DNA from 2 places in the Streptomyces sp. NPDC005566 genome. Region 1 is predicted to be linked to the other one. Evidence: riboswitches for the same ligand, from Rfam matches in the RefSeq annotation. Region 1 holds a riboswitch; the other holds the start of a gene.

What was found. Region 1 has a riboswitch for cobalamin ahead of ABZS61_RS19980 (ABC transporter substrate-binding protein). Riboswitches for the same ligand answer to the same signal wherever they lie in the genome.
Region 2: it holds a riboswitch for cobalamin, as region 1 does, so the genes downstream of both, ABZS61_RS32040 (CbtB-domain containing protein) here and ABZS61_RS19980 (ABC transporter substrate-binding protein) in region 1, are expected to answer to the same signal.

Annotation. Positions count from the first base shown of each region.
Region 1 is NZ_JBEXDB010000012.1:29,388-36,279, reverse strand. It holds gene ABZS61_RS19995 (MFS transporter) at 1-1,020, shown strand, start outside; gene ABZS61_RS19990 (carbohydrate kinase) at 1,183-2,130, shown strand; gene ABZS61_RS19985 (acyl-CoA dehydrogenase) at 2,180-4,072, shown strand; cobalamin riboswitch at 4,356-4,541, shown strand; gene ABZS61_RS19980 (ABC transporter substrate-binding protein) at 4,599-5,636, shown strand; gene ABZS61_RS19975 (iron chelate uptake ABC transporter family permease subunit) at 5,693-6,721, shown strand; gene ABZS61_RS19970 (ABC transporter ATP-binding protein) at 6,718-6,892, shown strand, end outside.
Region 2 is NZ_JBEXDB010000028.1:16,790-23,681, reverse strand. It holds gene ABZS61_RS32060 (TetR/AcrR family transcriptional regulator) at 27-737, opposite strand; gene ABZS61_RS32055 (SDR family oxidoreductase) at 847-1,602, opposite strand; gene ABZS61_RS32050 (GNAT family N-acetyltransferase) at 1,748-2,263, shown strand; gene ABZS61_RS32045 (CbtA family protein) at 2,385-3,158, opposite strand; gene ABZS61_RS32040 (CbtB-domain containing protein) at 3,186-3,401, opposite strand; adenosylcobalamin (AdoCbl) riboswitch at 3,446-3,543, opposite strand; gene ABZS61_RS32035 (histidine phosphatase family protein) at 3,679-4,272, shown strand; gene ABZS61_RS32030 (4'-phosphopantetheinyl transferase superfamily protein) at 4,196-4,906, opposite strand; gene ABZS61_RS32025 (metallophosphoesterase) at 4,903-5,808, opposite strand; gene ABZS61_RS32020 (subtilase-type protease inhibitor) at 6,257-6,700, shown strand.

The DNA.
Region 1 (6,892 bases):
GCGCTGATGGGCGCGGGCAGGGCCCTGTCCAGCGGACCGGCCGAAGCCTGGTACGTCGACACCGTGCACGCCCGCTCCGGCCCCGACGCCGACCTGCGCACGGGACTGGCGCGCGGCAGCGCCGCGTCCTCGGCCGCCCTGGCCCTCGGCATGCTGCTCGGCGGCGCGCTGCCCTGGCTGCTCGGCCTCGGCCCGGACCTCGGCGCCCGGCTGCGGACGTACACCTCCGACCTCGTTCTGCCGCTCTCCGTCCCCGTGCTCGTGGGCGTGGCCGTCGAGACCCTCTTCGTCCTCTACGTCCTCACCGCACTGCCCGAACCTCCCCGCCCCCGGGCCACCCTGCGCGGTGTGCTGCGCGGTGTTCCGGAGGCCATCGGCGCGGGCCTGCGGCTCGGCGCCCGGGACGCGCTGATCCGCCGCATCCTGATGACCGCAGGCGCCGCCGGCACCGCGCTGGCCGCCCTCGAACTGCTCACGCCCGGCCGCGCCGCAGCCGTCACCGGAGCCTCCGAGTCAGGTGCGGTGCTGTTCGCGGGACTGGCAGCAGCCGGGTTCGTCTGCTCGGCGCTCGGCAGCCAGATCGCCCCGCTCGTCGCCCGGCTCGCGGGCGGGAGCGAGCGTGCGGTCCTGGCGAGCCTCGCAGCGAGTGCCACCGGCCTCCTGGTGCTCGCCGCGACCGTGTCCTCCAACGGAGCGACCGCCCTGACCCTGGCCGTCGCCGGATACGCGCTGGTGTACCTGGGGCTCGGGTCCGCCGGACCCAGTGAGAACGACCTCCTGCACCGCCGCGTCGACACCTCGGGCCGTGCGACCGCTCTTTCCGTGCAGTCGCTCTCGCTGCAGCTCGTCGGGGCGGCCGGAGGGCTGATCGCGGGTGTGCTGCCCGCAGGCCCCCTGCCCTGGCTGCTCGGTGCCACGGTGCTGCTGGCAGGCACCCTGCTGTGGGCCCGTCGCGCCGCCGGCCCGGCCGCAGAGCTCAGCAGCCGGCCGGCGCCCGCCACGGCGGACGGCACCGGCTGACGTCCGCTCCCTACCGCCGCGCGTGAGGACGCCTTCGGTGCCCGTGCAGGGCACGAGGTCTCCCGGCACACCCGGCGCACGAGGCAGAATCGGCAGGAACGTGTCCGCCGACCACCGCGTGCCGGGCACCTCAGCCCGGCGCCACTCCTGGAGATGCTCCTCATGCTCGACAGACTCGCTCTGCTGGTCATCGGCGAATGCGTCGCCGACATCGTCCGGGCGCCGGGCGCGGCGGACCGCGTCCACGCGGGCGGCAGCCCCGCGAACGTCGCGTACGGTCTGGCCCGGCTGGGCCGGAGCACCACCCTCCTCACCCAGCTCGGCCCGGACACGAACGGACGGCTCATCAGGGACCATCTGGCATCGGCAGGGGTCCGTGTGCTCACCGACGGCAGCGGCGCGCCCACACCGTCCGCCGCCGTCACCCTGGACGACGACGGGCGGGCCTCGTACTCCTTCGAGATCACCTGGTCACTGGCCCAGGTGAGCCCGGAGCGGCCGCCGCAGCATGTGCACACCGGGTCGATCGCCGCCGTCGTCGAACCCGGGGCCGGTACCGTCCGGGCCGCCGTCGAAGCACTCCGGGCAACCGCGACCGTCAGCTACGACCCGAATGTGCGGCCGGAGCTGATGGGAGATCACGCCGAGGCCGTACGCAGGGTCGAACGCTGTGTCGCCCTCAGCGACGTGGTCAAGGCGAGCGACGAGGACCTGGCGTGGCTCTACCCGGGTGAGACGCCGGACAGGGCCGCCGAGCGGTGGCTGCGCTCCGGTCCGGCGGTCGTCCTCGTCACGCGAGGAGCCGAAGGGGCGCTGGCGGTCCTCCGGGGTGCGACGCTGAACGTCGACGCGGTCCCCGTCCGGGTCGTCGACACCGTGGGAGCGGGCGACGCGTTCATGTCCGGCACGCTGCACAGCCTGGCAGCGCACGGACTGCTCGGGGAGGGCGGGCGCGCACGACTGCGGTCGCTGGACACCGAGACGCTGGGCGACGTGCTGCGCCACGGGGCGGCGTCGGCCGCCGTGACCGTCGCACGGGCCGGTGCCCTTCCGCCCGACGAGGGCGAGCTCGCGGCGGGACTGACCGGGGCACCTGTCCCAAGGGCCTGAGGACGGCGCCGCCGGTGTCCTCCCGCCCGCCCCGGTCGTTTAGACCTTCATGACCGTGACCCTTACCGACACCGTCCGACCGTCCACGGCCGAGCTGCTGACCGGCGTCCTCCTCGGCGCGGACTTCCGCCGGGAGCACGGCTTCTGGCGGCGGCTGATCAGTACACAACCGTTCCGCCGCCCCGCGGGCGGTACCCCCGAAGAGCGTCTCTCCCTCGCCTACGACCGGCTGCGCATCCTCAACCGCTCCCTCGACAGCGGAGCCCGCCTCGCCGCCGACCCGCGCGCCCTGGCCGCCCTGCACGAATGGCTCGGGCCGGTGGACCCCGCGCTCACCACCGTGGCGGGCATCCACTACAGCCTCTTCCTCGGCAGTCTCCTCGACCACGACGCCGGCACGGACCGCGATCTGTCCGACTTCCTGGGGATGCGGCGCATCGGCACCTTCCTCTGTACCGAGGTGGCGCACGGCAACGATGCCGCCTCCCTGGAGACCACCGCGACGTACGACCGCGAGCGGGACGGGTTCGTCCTGCACACCCCGAACGCGGGGGCGCAGAAGTTCATGCCCAACACCAGCCCGGCGGGCGGGCCGAAGACCGGTCTCGTCGCCGCGCGCCTTCTCGCCGACGGCACGGACCACGGCGTCCACCTCTTCCTGGTGCCGCTCACCGACGACGTACAAGCTCTTCCAGGAGTACGGGTCCGGCGGTTGCCGGCCCGGATGGGCAGCCCTGTCGACCACTGCCTGACCTCGTTCGACGGGCTGTTCGTCGGGCGGGACGCCGTGTTGGGGGGAGGAAGGGGACTCGGCGGGGACGGCGAAGCCGGCATCACCCCCGCCGACCGACGGCGGCGCTTCCAGACATCCATCGGCCGTGTGACCCCGGGGCGGATCTCCATGAGCGCCTGCGCTGCCGGCTCCGCACGCGCCACGCTTGCGGTAGCCGTCCGCTACGGCGGCCGTCGCATGGTCTCCGGCGCCCGGGGCGCCGGGCAGATTCCGGTGAACGCCCACCGGACCCACCACGGGCCGCTCGCCTCGGCCATCGCCACGGTCTTCGCCATGAGTCTTCTGCACCGCAGGGCGCTCGACCGGTGGGAGCGCCGCACCGACGAGAACGGAGCGGAGGCGGAGCGTCTGGTGGCCGTCGCCAAGGGGTGGATCACCTGGCAGGCCCGCTCGGTCATCGTCGAGTGCCGTGAACGCTGCGGCGCACAGGCGTTGTTGGAGAACAACGGCATGACGGAGCTGGTCACCGGGATCGAGGGCGCCATCACGGCGGAGGGCGACAACCTCGCCGTCCACGCCAAGGCGGCGGCCGACATGCTCTTCGCCGCCGAACCCGCCCCAGGGGGCCCCTCGCAGGACGCGGCGGGCGGAGCCGGCAAGACCCAGCCCGACCGGACCCCCGGTGAGCTGGCCGACCCCCGCTTCCTCGGCAGGCTCCTCGACGCGGTGGAGGACATCTGGTTCACCCGGGCCAGGAAACGCGCGCTCCGGGCACCGCACGGTGACGCGCTCGCGCGGTGGAACGCGGCCTCCGGAGCCGCGCTGCGGGGGGTCGAGGCCCACGCGTACCGGCAGGCGGCCGAGGGGTACGCCGAGGCGCTGGCCACGCTTCCCGAGGGCGCCGCCCGGGAGCGGCTGGCCGACCTGGAGCGGCTGTTCGCCCTCCAGTGGGTGGCACGCAACAGCGGGGACCTGCTGGCGGCAGGTCACCTGACCGCCCAGCAGGTCGACGAACTGCCCGAGGCCACCGAGGAACTGATCACAGCCGTTGCCGCACATGCACCCGAACTGGTCGAGTCCTTCGCGCTGCCGGAAGAACTGCTCGCCGACTGGCCGATCGCAGGACCGGACTACACCCACGCGTACGACGACCCGAAGGGCCCCTGGCACCGGGGGTCCGCCGAGCCGTCGCCGCCCGCCGCGCCGTGAGCGGCCGACGGGCTGCCGTCCGGACACGACCCGGGGCGGTGGGCGCCCGGCGTGTGCGCGAGGCCGCAGAGATCCTCGGGCTGCGGGCCGTGCTGCTCGCGTACTGGGGCACGGCATCCCTGCTCGCCCGTCGGCGCGGACGCCGCAGGTGAGAGCCGGAGAATCGGTTCGCCGCAGGTCCTGACCCGAGAACGCAGGTCCTGGCGAGGGAGGGGCCGGTGCGGGGGGACACCGCCCCACCCGCCGTGCCGGCCACGGCGCCTGGGGCCGCCGTTCAGCTGCGTGATAGCTTGCAGAAGCCAGTCACACTCCACGTGGAGTCAGGGAATCCGGTGTGAATCCGGAGCTGACGCGCAGCGGTGAGGGGGACGGGCGGGGCCACGGCCACTGGACACCCTCGGGGGTCCGGGAAGGCGTCCCGTCCGGATGAACCCGAGTCCGAAAACCTGCTGGCACCCGTTCCCGAACCGGGAGCGGTGCTTCGTACCGGGCTCCGCGCTTGAGCCCCAGGACGCAGAGGGACCCTGTGCCGCCCATAGCCAGTACCGTACGCCGAACCGCTCTGCTCACAGCGGGACTTGTCCTGCTGACCGCCTGCGGTGGCGGAGCATCCACCGAAGCGACGCAGGAAGGCAGCGCCGGCTACCCGGTGACGCTGAAGAACTGCGGACGCACCGTCACCGTCGGGTCCGCCCCGCACCACGCGGTCTCCCTGGACCAGGGGTCGACCGAGATCCTGCTCTCGCTCGGCCTCGCCGACCGGCTGGCGGGCACCTCCACCTGGACCGACCCGGTGATGAAGGGGCTGGAGAAGGCCAGTGCGAGCGTCCCCCGCATCGCCGAGAACCGGCCCTCCTCGGAGAAGGTCCTCGACAAGGAACCCGACTTCATCAGCGCCTCGTTCGAATCGACGCTCGGCAAGGGCGGTGTCGCGCCCCGCGAACAGTTCGAGGACCTCGGCGTCCCCACCTACGTCTCGCCGGCCGACTGCACGGCCAAGGACAACAGCAAGGGCGGGGACGGTTCCCGTACGAAGCCGCTGACCATGGAGAGCGTCTACACCGAAGTACACGATCTGGCCAAGGTGTTCGGCGTCCAGGAACGCGGTGACGAACTCGTCGCCCGCCTCCGGGCACGTATCACCGAGGCGACCGCAGGCATCGAGGCATCGGACGCCACCCTGCTCTACTGGTTCGCCAACGCCGAGTCGCCCTACCTCGCGGGGTGCTGCGGGGCGCCCGGCATCATCACCGAGGAGCTCGGCGCGAAGAACGTCTTCGACGACACGCAGGAGGAGTGGCCCCAGATCAACTGGGAGACCGTCGCCGACCGCAACCCCGATGTCCTGGTCATCGGTGACCTGACCCGCATGTCGCAGACCGCCGAGAGCGCCGAGAAGAAGATCCAGTTCCTGGAGTCCAATCCCGCCACGAGGAACATGGACGCCGTCCGGCACAAACGCTACGTCCTCCTCAGCGGCCAGGCCATGAACCCCTCCATCCGCACCGTCGAAGGCGTGGAGCTCGTCGCAGAGGGGCTGCGCGGCTTCGGGCTCGCGGGGTGACCGACACCCGTCAGGACACCTGTCAGGCCGCCGGCGCACGCGCACAGAAGGCACCGGTGTCCCGCCCTGCCGGCGTCCTGCGCGACGGCCTCCTGTGGAGCTGCGGGACGGCGTTGCTGCTCCTGTCCGTCGCGGTCGCCGTCACCATCGGACCCGCCCGGATCTCGGTCCCGGACGTCTGGTCCGCGGTGGCGGCCCACCTCGGCCTCGGGGACTCGCGGCTCACCCCGATCCGGGACGGCATCATCTGGAACCTGCGCATGCCCCGCACCCTGCTCGCCGCGGTGTGCGGGGCCGGACTCGCGGTGTGCGGCACCGTGATGCAGTCACTCCTGCGCAACCCGCTCGCCGACCCGTTCGTGCTCGGTGTCTCCTCCGGGGCGTCCACCGGAGCGGTCGTGGTCGTCATCCTCGGGGCGGGCGGGGGAGCGGTGTCGATCTCGACCGGTGCCTTCATCGGGGCCCTCTGCTCGTTCGCCCTCGTCCTGCTGCTCAGCCACACCCTCGGCGGGACGACCGACCGGGTCGTCCTCTCCGGTGTGGCGGCGATGCAGCTCTTCTCCGCGCTCACCTCCTTCGTCGTGATGACCGCCGCCGACGCCGAGCAGACCCGCGGTGTGCTGTTCTGGCTGCTCGGCTCCTTGAGCGGGGTCGGCTGGACCGATGTGTGGATGTGCGCGGCGGTACTCGCCGTGACACTGCTGATCTGCCTCGGGCACGCCCGTACGCTCGACGCCTTCGCGTTCGGCCAGGACGCGGCGGCCACCCTCGGCGTCCATGTCGCCCGCACCCGGATCGTGCTGCTGTGCACCACGGCGCTGCTGACCGCGGCGCTCGTCAGCTCGGCGGGCGCCATCGGCTTCGTCGGCCTCGTCCTGCCGCACGCGGCCCGCGCCCTGACCGGTTCGGGGCACCGGCGACTTCTGCCGGTCACCGCACTCGCCGGGGCGGTGTTCCTGGTCTGGGTCGACACGCTGGCCCGCACCGTCCTCGACCCGCAGGAGGTGCCGGTCGGAGTGGTCACCGCCCTCATCGGTGTGCCCGCCTTCGTACTGGTCCTGTACCGCACACGGAGGGCCACATGACCGCCGCCGCGAGCGCGGGCCTGCGGGCCGAGCGCGTGACGCGGGAGGCGGGCGGGCGGATCGTCCTCGACGGTGTGGACATCGCGCCGCCGCCCGGCGCCACTCTCGGACTCCTGGGACCGAACGGATCCGGCAAGTCCACGCTGCTCCGCATCATGGCCGGCATCCTCG
Region 2 (6,892 bases), on a different contig from region 1:
CGGATCGGGAGGCGGAGACCGGCCTGTCAGCCCTTCCCGTCCTTCTGCACCGCATTCGACACCCGGTCCAGCCATTCGTTCATCAGGACCGATTCCGCAGTGCTGAGGCCGGACCCCTTCGACCGATTCAGCAGAGCCCTCAACCGGACTGCGGTTGAAGGGACTTCGGCTTCCAGCGGTTCGGCGGCGCACGCTTCCGGGGTGAAGACGGCGGCGTGCACAGCATCGCGTACGCGCGTCCGCACGCTGTCGTCCGAGAAGGTCGCGGGGCGGGACACCAGCATGAGGGCGACACCTGTATTGGCCGACATGATCATCTGGGCCGCCAGTTCAGGGGTGACGCGCAACTTCCCCTGTTCCGCAGCCCGCTCGAGGTCGCGAGTCAGGATCCGGTGGGACTCGAACGCCGCGGCGGGCGGTGTGCGCATCGCCGGGGAGTTCATCAGCCGGTACAGGTTCGGGTTTCGCAGGGCGAACTCGATGTGGCTGTCCCAGCCGTTGCGGAGGTCCTCGACCGGGTCCGTGGAATCGCCGCGTTCCCGCTTCGTGGCGAGGTACGCGTCAAAGCCGTGGTCAACCACCGCCGACAGCAGCCCTTCCTTGTCCCCGAAGTGCCGGTAGAGAGCCGGTGCGCCGACCTTGGCCGCCTCACACACGGCCCGGGTGGAGATGTCCCCGTCCGGCGACGCCGCGACGAGCTCGGCGGCCACTTCGAGGATGCGCGCTCGGGTACTCACGGCACGGACGCTATCAAGCGGTGTACGGCGCGGGTCCGGCGCCCGCGCGGGAAACGGTGCCCCGTCGGAGCATGTCCGGGCGGGGCGCGGAAGAAGGCCGCACGAGGTGTCACACGATCCCCCCGTTGGCGCGCAGCACCTGGCCGTTGACCCAGCGGGCGGGGCCGGCGAGGAACGAGACGACCTCCGCGATGTCCTGCGGCGTGCCCAGCCGTTCGAGCGGCGGCTGGGCCGCCATCCTTGCGATGGTTTCCTCGTCCTTGCCGTCCAGGAACAGCGCGGTGGCGGTCGGGCCGGGGGCCACCGCGTTGACCGTGATGTCCCGGCCGCGCAGTTCGCGGGCGAGGATCAGCGTCATGGCCTCCACCGCCCCCTTGGTGGCCGCGTAGGCGCTGTATCCCGGGAGGGCGAGCGACAGCACCGAACTGGAGAAGTTGATGATCGCCCCGCCGTCGCGGAGACGGCGCGCCGCCTGCTGATCGACGACGAACGTGCCGCGGATGTTGGTGCGGTGCATCCGGTCCAGGGCGTCCAGGTCGGTATCGACCAGTGGTGCGAGCGTCATGATGCCCGCGGCATGGACGACCACGTCGATCCCCCCGAAGGCCGCCTCCGCCGCGTCGAAGAGGGCGGCCACGGCAGTCTCGTCCGCGACGTCCGCCTGAAACGCGAATCCTTCGCCACCGGCGGAGACGACAGCCTCGACTGCCGCCTCGGCCTCGGTCTTGTTGCCCGCGTAGTTGACGACGACGGCGAACCCGTCGGCCGCGAGCCGCTCGACGCTCTCACGGCCGATACCTCGTGAGCCCCCGGTGACCAGAGCGACCCTGCGCACCGCGGTGGTGCGCTGCTGTTGCTCACTCATGACCTGCTCCGTCCGTAGAGGGGCCCCGGCCGTCTCCGCGGCCCGATGACAGCAAAGCTAACATTGTTACCGTAGCGACGCTACCGAGGTCGGGTGCCGAAATTCGGGTGCGACGTCCCCTGCCGAGGTGATACTCCGGGCTGTCATGGACAACCTCATGACGACACGCCTGCTTCTGCACCCGCTGAACGCGGCCGAAGCCGCATCGGTGGAGGCGGGTGAACCGCCGGCAGGCACCTTCTGGGCACCGGGATACCCCGGGGACGGCGACCGCGGGGTCGCCCGCCGTTTCCTGGAGACCTGCGCGAACGCCGGCAGCCCTCAGCCGTTCGGCGCCTACGAGATCCGGCGCCGTGCGGACGGGCACGTGATAGGCGGTGTGGGCTTCCACGGAAAGCCGGATTCCGACGGCCGGGTGACGATCGGCTACGGCTTGATCCCCTCGGTACGCGGCCTGGGGTACGCCTCCGAAGCGCTACGGGCCCTTCTTGCCTTCGCACGTTCCCAGGGGGTCGCCTCCGTGAAGGGCGATGCCGATCTCGACAACACCCGATCGCACCACGTCATGGCAGCGGCCGGGATGCGGCTGGTCGGCGTCGACGACCGGCTCAAACACTTCCGTATCGACTGGACACGAACCGGCCGGACGCCCGACGCCTGACGTCGTACACCTGACGCTGACGCCTGGACTCCGAGCTCGCCGGTCCCGGGCCCGCACATGACGGAACCCGCCGGGAATTCCCGGCGGGTTCACTTGTCGGAAGCCCCTGCGGGCTCGAGGGTCAGCTCACGGCATCGGCCGGGCGAGGTGCCGTACGGCCTCCCGCCGACGAGGTACCGGCGGCCGGTACGAGAAGCCGCTCGGTCAGGTAGCCGAAGACGAGACCGAAGGCGGTCCAGAGCGTCGCCTGGACGGCGAGCGTGGACAGCCGGAACTCCCACAGCAGGCTGGCCGGGAAGTCCGTGCCGACCTCGTTGAACGAGGGCAGGAAGGCGTAGGCGAGTCCGATCAGCAGGACATAGCCGGCGCCTGCGGCGGTCGTCGCGTTCCAGTTGCCCAGCCGGGGTGCGAGACGTTTGCCGAGGATCACGGCGGCAACGGCCAGCAGCACGCTGAGAGCGACCATCAGGAAGAACATGCCGGTGCGCTGTCCGATGGTGTCGGGGTTGCCGACAGCCGGCGGGTTCGCCGGGTACTTCAGGAACGGCACGACGTACACCGTCAGCAAGGCGGCACCCGCGACAAGTGCGGCCGTGGCCCTGGGGCCGAAGCTGCCGATGCGGCCCCAGGCGTAGCAGAAGACGAGTGCGGCGATGCCGCCGATGGCCACGCCGAATACGAGGACACCGGTGGCGAGCCCGCCGGTGGCCTGCATCGTGCGGCTGACGAGTTCCTCGCCGCCGCCGTGGTCGTGGGTGTGTGACTCTTCCAGCGCGATGGCGGCGTCCACGCGGGACTCACCGAGGAAGTAGGCCACGGCGAGAGCGAGCGCGCCGGCCACGAGGCCGGCCAGCATGCCGCGGACGAGCAGAGCTCTGACCGATACGGAGTTCATGGAACGTTCCCCTGATTCCCGGAGTTATCAGTGGCAGGGGAATCCGAGGAGGTGGCGTCCGTCGTGGACCCACTCGTGCACGGACTCGCCCGAGAAGACCGCGGTGGCGCCCTGCTCGGCGCCGACGAAGTACAGCAGGACGAGCATCAGGATCCCGAAGAAGACAGCCCAGGGGGCAATGGCCTTCAGCGAGATGGGGGTGATCGCGGGTGCGATCGCAGCTGGGGCAGCAGAATGTGCCATGGCAGAACCTCCTGTGGGAACACGCGTCCCTGTCGTGGTGCCTGAGACGAAGGTGCCGGGTCTGACTTTCCCGCAGAACGAGCGGGTACACAGTGGCGCGACCGTGCCGGATTCTCACCGGACTTCCGTTCACACCTCGTCTTGGTTGCCGCGACCATACCGCCTGTTGCTCGGGCGCCGCCACGGTGCAACCGTCCCGGTCACGGCCCGCGGCGCGGGCCGTGTTCCCATGGGGCGCCTACGCATCGGGCAGTTGTTCAAGAAGTGGAGGCCGAGCATGACGGTACGGGTGATGTTGATCTCACCAGCCATGAATGCCGCGTCTAGAGAGGCGCGCTTCGAGGGTGACGCGCCGTTGGACGAGGCGGGTCTGCGCAGAGCCGGGGACGCCGCCGGTGACGTACCGGGAGCCGACCGGTACGTGCGCGGTCCTTCGGAGCGCTGCCGGCAGACCGCTCAGGCGCTCGGGCTCGCCGCCCGTACCGAACCCGCCCTCCACGACTGGCGCATGGGGCGCTGGAGCGGCCAACGGCTGTCGGACGTGAGCACGGCGGAACCTGACGCCGTGTCCGCCTGGCTGACCGACCCCTCGGCCGCCCAGCACGGAGGGGAGTCACTCCTGGACCTGGCCGCCCGGGTGGGCAGTTGGCTGGAGACCCTGGCCGGGGACCGCGACGTGCGGGTCATGGCCGTGGTCGAACCCGCGGTCGTCCGCGCGGCGGTGGTGCAGGCGCTGGCTCTGCCGGTCCAGGCCTTCTGGCGGCTGGACGTGCCCCCGCTCGCGCTCACCGAACTCAGCGGACGGTCGGGGCGGTGGAACCTGCGGTGCGGTCGCCCTCCGGAGGAGCGTGGGGCAGGGCGATCGCGGTGACCGCGAACCCGTCCTGGAGCCGCCACCTTCCCTCGAACGACCCCGGTATCCCGGGCGCCGTGCGGAACAGCTGCGCCGTGAAGGTGCCCCGGTTCCGAGTCCCTTCGCTCCGGCGGAACTCGATCTCCGCCTCGTCGAAGTCGAGTTCGATGCCTGTAAGCGGGTACCACGTCTTGAAGACACTCTCTTTGGCACTGAAGAGCAGCCGGTCCCAGTGGGGGGCCGCGCCGCCCGTGACCTGGCCGATCCGCCGTCTCTCCGAGGGAAGCGAGATGACCTCCCACACGTCGGCCGGCAGTGCTTCGTCCGGTTCCGCGTCGATGCCGAGGGCGCGCACTTCGGACGCCCGGGCCAGCACCGCGGCGCGGTAGCCCTCGCAGTGCGTCATGCTGCCCACGATTCCCTCGGGCCACAGGGGCACCCCCCGGTGGCCGCGCAACACAGGCGTGGGGGGCAGCCCGAGGGCCGCCATGGCCCGCCTCGCGCAGGCGCGCACGGCCGCGAACTCCTGCCTGCGCCGGTCCACGCTGCGCGCGACGAGTTCCGCTTCCTCGGGGTAGAGCGTTCCCGCCGGAGCATCCGCGTCAAAGGTGTCCGCGCAGGCGACGTACGCGGGGAGCAGTTGCTCGATCACGCCCCCTCCCCCGGCTCGCCCGGAGGGTGTTCGCCCGTGTAGGGAAGGATCTGACGCAACAGGCCGCGGGGGTGGCCACGTTTGCGCCACTCCCTGGGGTAGCCGATCGAGACCTCCTCGAAGCGCACGCCGTCGTACCAGGTCGTACGGGGAATGTGGAGGTGCCCGTAGACGACGGCGGCCACGTTGAAGCGGCGGTGCCAGTCGGCCGTCAGTTCCGTGCCGCACCACTGGGCGAACTCCGGGTACCACATGACGGATGTGGGCTCGCGCACCAGTGGCCAGTGGCCTGTGATCACCAGAGGGACGTCCGGGTCGTGCGCGGCGAGCCGTTCCTCTGTCTGCGCCACCCGCGCCCGGCACCAGTCGTCCCGGGCGGGATAGGGGTCGGGGTGGAGCAGGTACTCGTCGGTGCAGACGACTCCGGCTTCGTGCGCCTTGGCCAGGGATTCTTCCTTGGTCGTCGTTCCGGGGGCCCTGAACGTGTAGTCGTACAGCACGAACACGGGGGCGACGGCCACCGGCCCGTCCGCTCCCTGCCACCGGGGGTACGGATCCTCCGGTGTCGTCACACCGAGCTCGCGGCACACCTGAACGAGGTGTTCGTACCGCGCCTGTCCGCGCAGTCGTACGGGATCCTTGTCCACGGTCCACAGCTCGTGGTTGCCGGGGGTCCACACCACGTGGGCGAAGCGGCCCGCCAGCATCTCCAGAGCCTGCGCGACCTCATCTGCCTGTTCTGCCACGTCGCCCGCGACGATGAGCCAGTCGTCGTCGTGCGACGGGTGCAGCTTGTCGGCGATCGGACGGTTGTCGGCGATCCCGATATGGAGATCGCTGACGGCGAGAAGCCGGCCCCGCCCCGGCGGCGATTGACGGACGGGGTCGCTCAGTTGACTCATTGTTCGAATTTACCGTCCTGCTCGCTCTGCCGGGCCTCTTGCCCGCGGCGCGTCTCGGGCGCGGCGCGGCTCCTGCGGCCGACGTGGAGCGGAGCAACCCTGCGAGACCGTCGATCGACCCCGGCATGACCCCCGGAAGCCGCCACCTCGGGTCACTGTCGGAGGCGGTTCAAGCACTGCTTTCCGGCCGAAGCCTGCGGTTTCACGCGAAAACCAGATCGGCTTCATCGCAGGTCAGGCGATAGTTCGCGGTTGTACCACTGCAATCTGTCCATATGGCGGACACCCCGCACAGGGCACTCACACCACTTCCGAGCTGGCCGAACGGCCATTCGGTAGGGGCGCTTCACCGCAGTCGGGCCGGAAAGAACTGATCGATGTGCACTCACTCCCTGCAGGCGCAAGACTCCCCACCGAAATCACCACCCCTTGCGAAGGAGTTTCACGCATGCGTTACAACCTCGGCAGATTCTGCGTAATCGCCACGGTCTCCACACTTGCCCTGTCGGGCACGGCGGCCATGGGCGTCGCGCAGGACCGGCCCGCGCGGTCGACCGGCCTCTACGCCCCGTCGGCCCTCGTCCTGTCGGTCGGCAGGGGCACCGCCGACTCGGTGACCGTCCAGCGGGCCGTCACCCTGAGCTGCGCGCCCCGCCCACAGGGCACTCACCCCGCGCCCGCTGCGGCCTGTTCCGAACTTCGCTCGGTCAACGGTGAGTTCGCCCGGCTGACCACGCCCCAGTCGCCTGGGAACTGCACGCGCCAGTGGGACCCCGTCGTCCTCGACGTGACCGGTGTGTGGCAGGGCCGCAGCGTCTCCTGGTCGGCCGGCTTCGGCAACGCGTGTGAGATGCAGGCAAGCCTGGGCGAAGGACCGGTCTTCGCCTTCTGACCCAGCCGTCCGCCCTACGCGGTCGATGCGCCCTCGGTCGGCGGGAACGCCGACTCCCGGGCGACGGGATCGGTCGGCCTCCGCGACTCGTTGTCGCGACACCGTCGCCGTCGTCCCGACCCGCCGTCGGGGCAGCCTCGTTGCCCCGACGGCAGCGGCCTCCGCACCACCACGGAACCAGGTTCCGGTCCG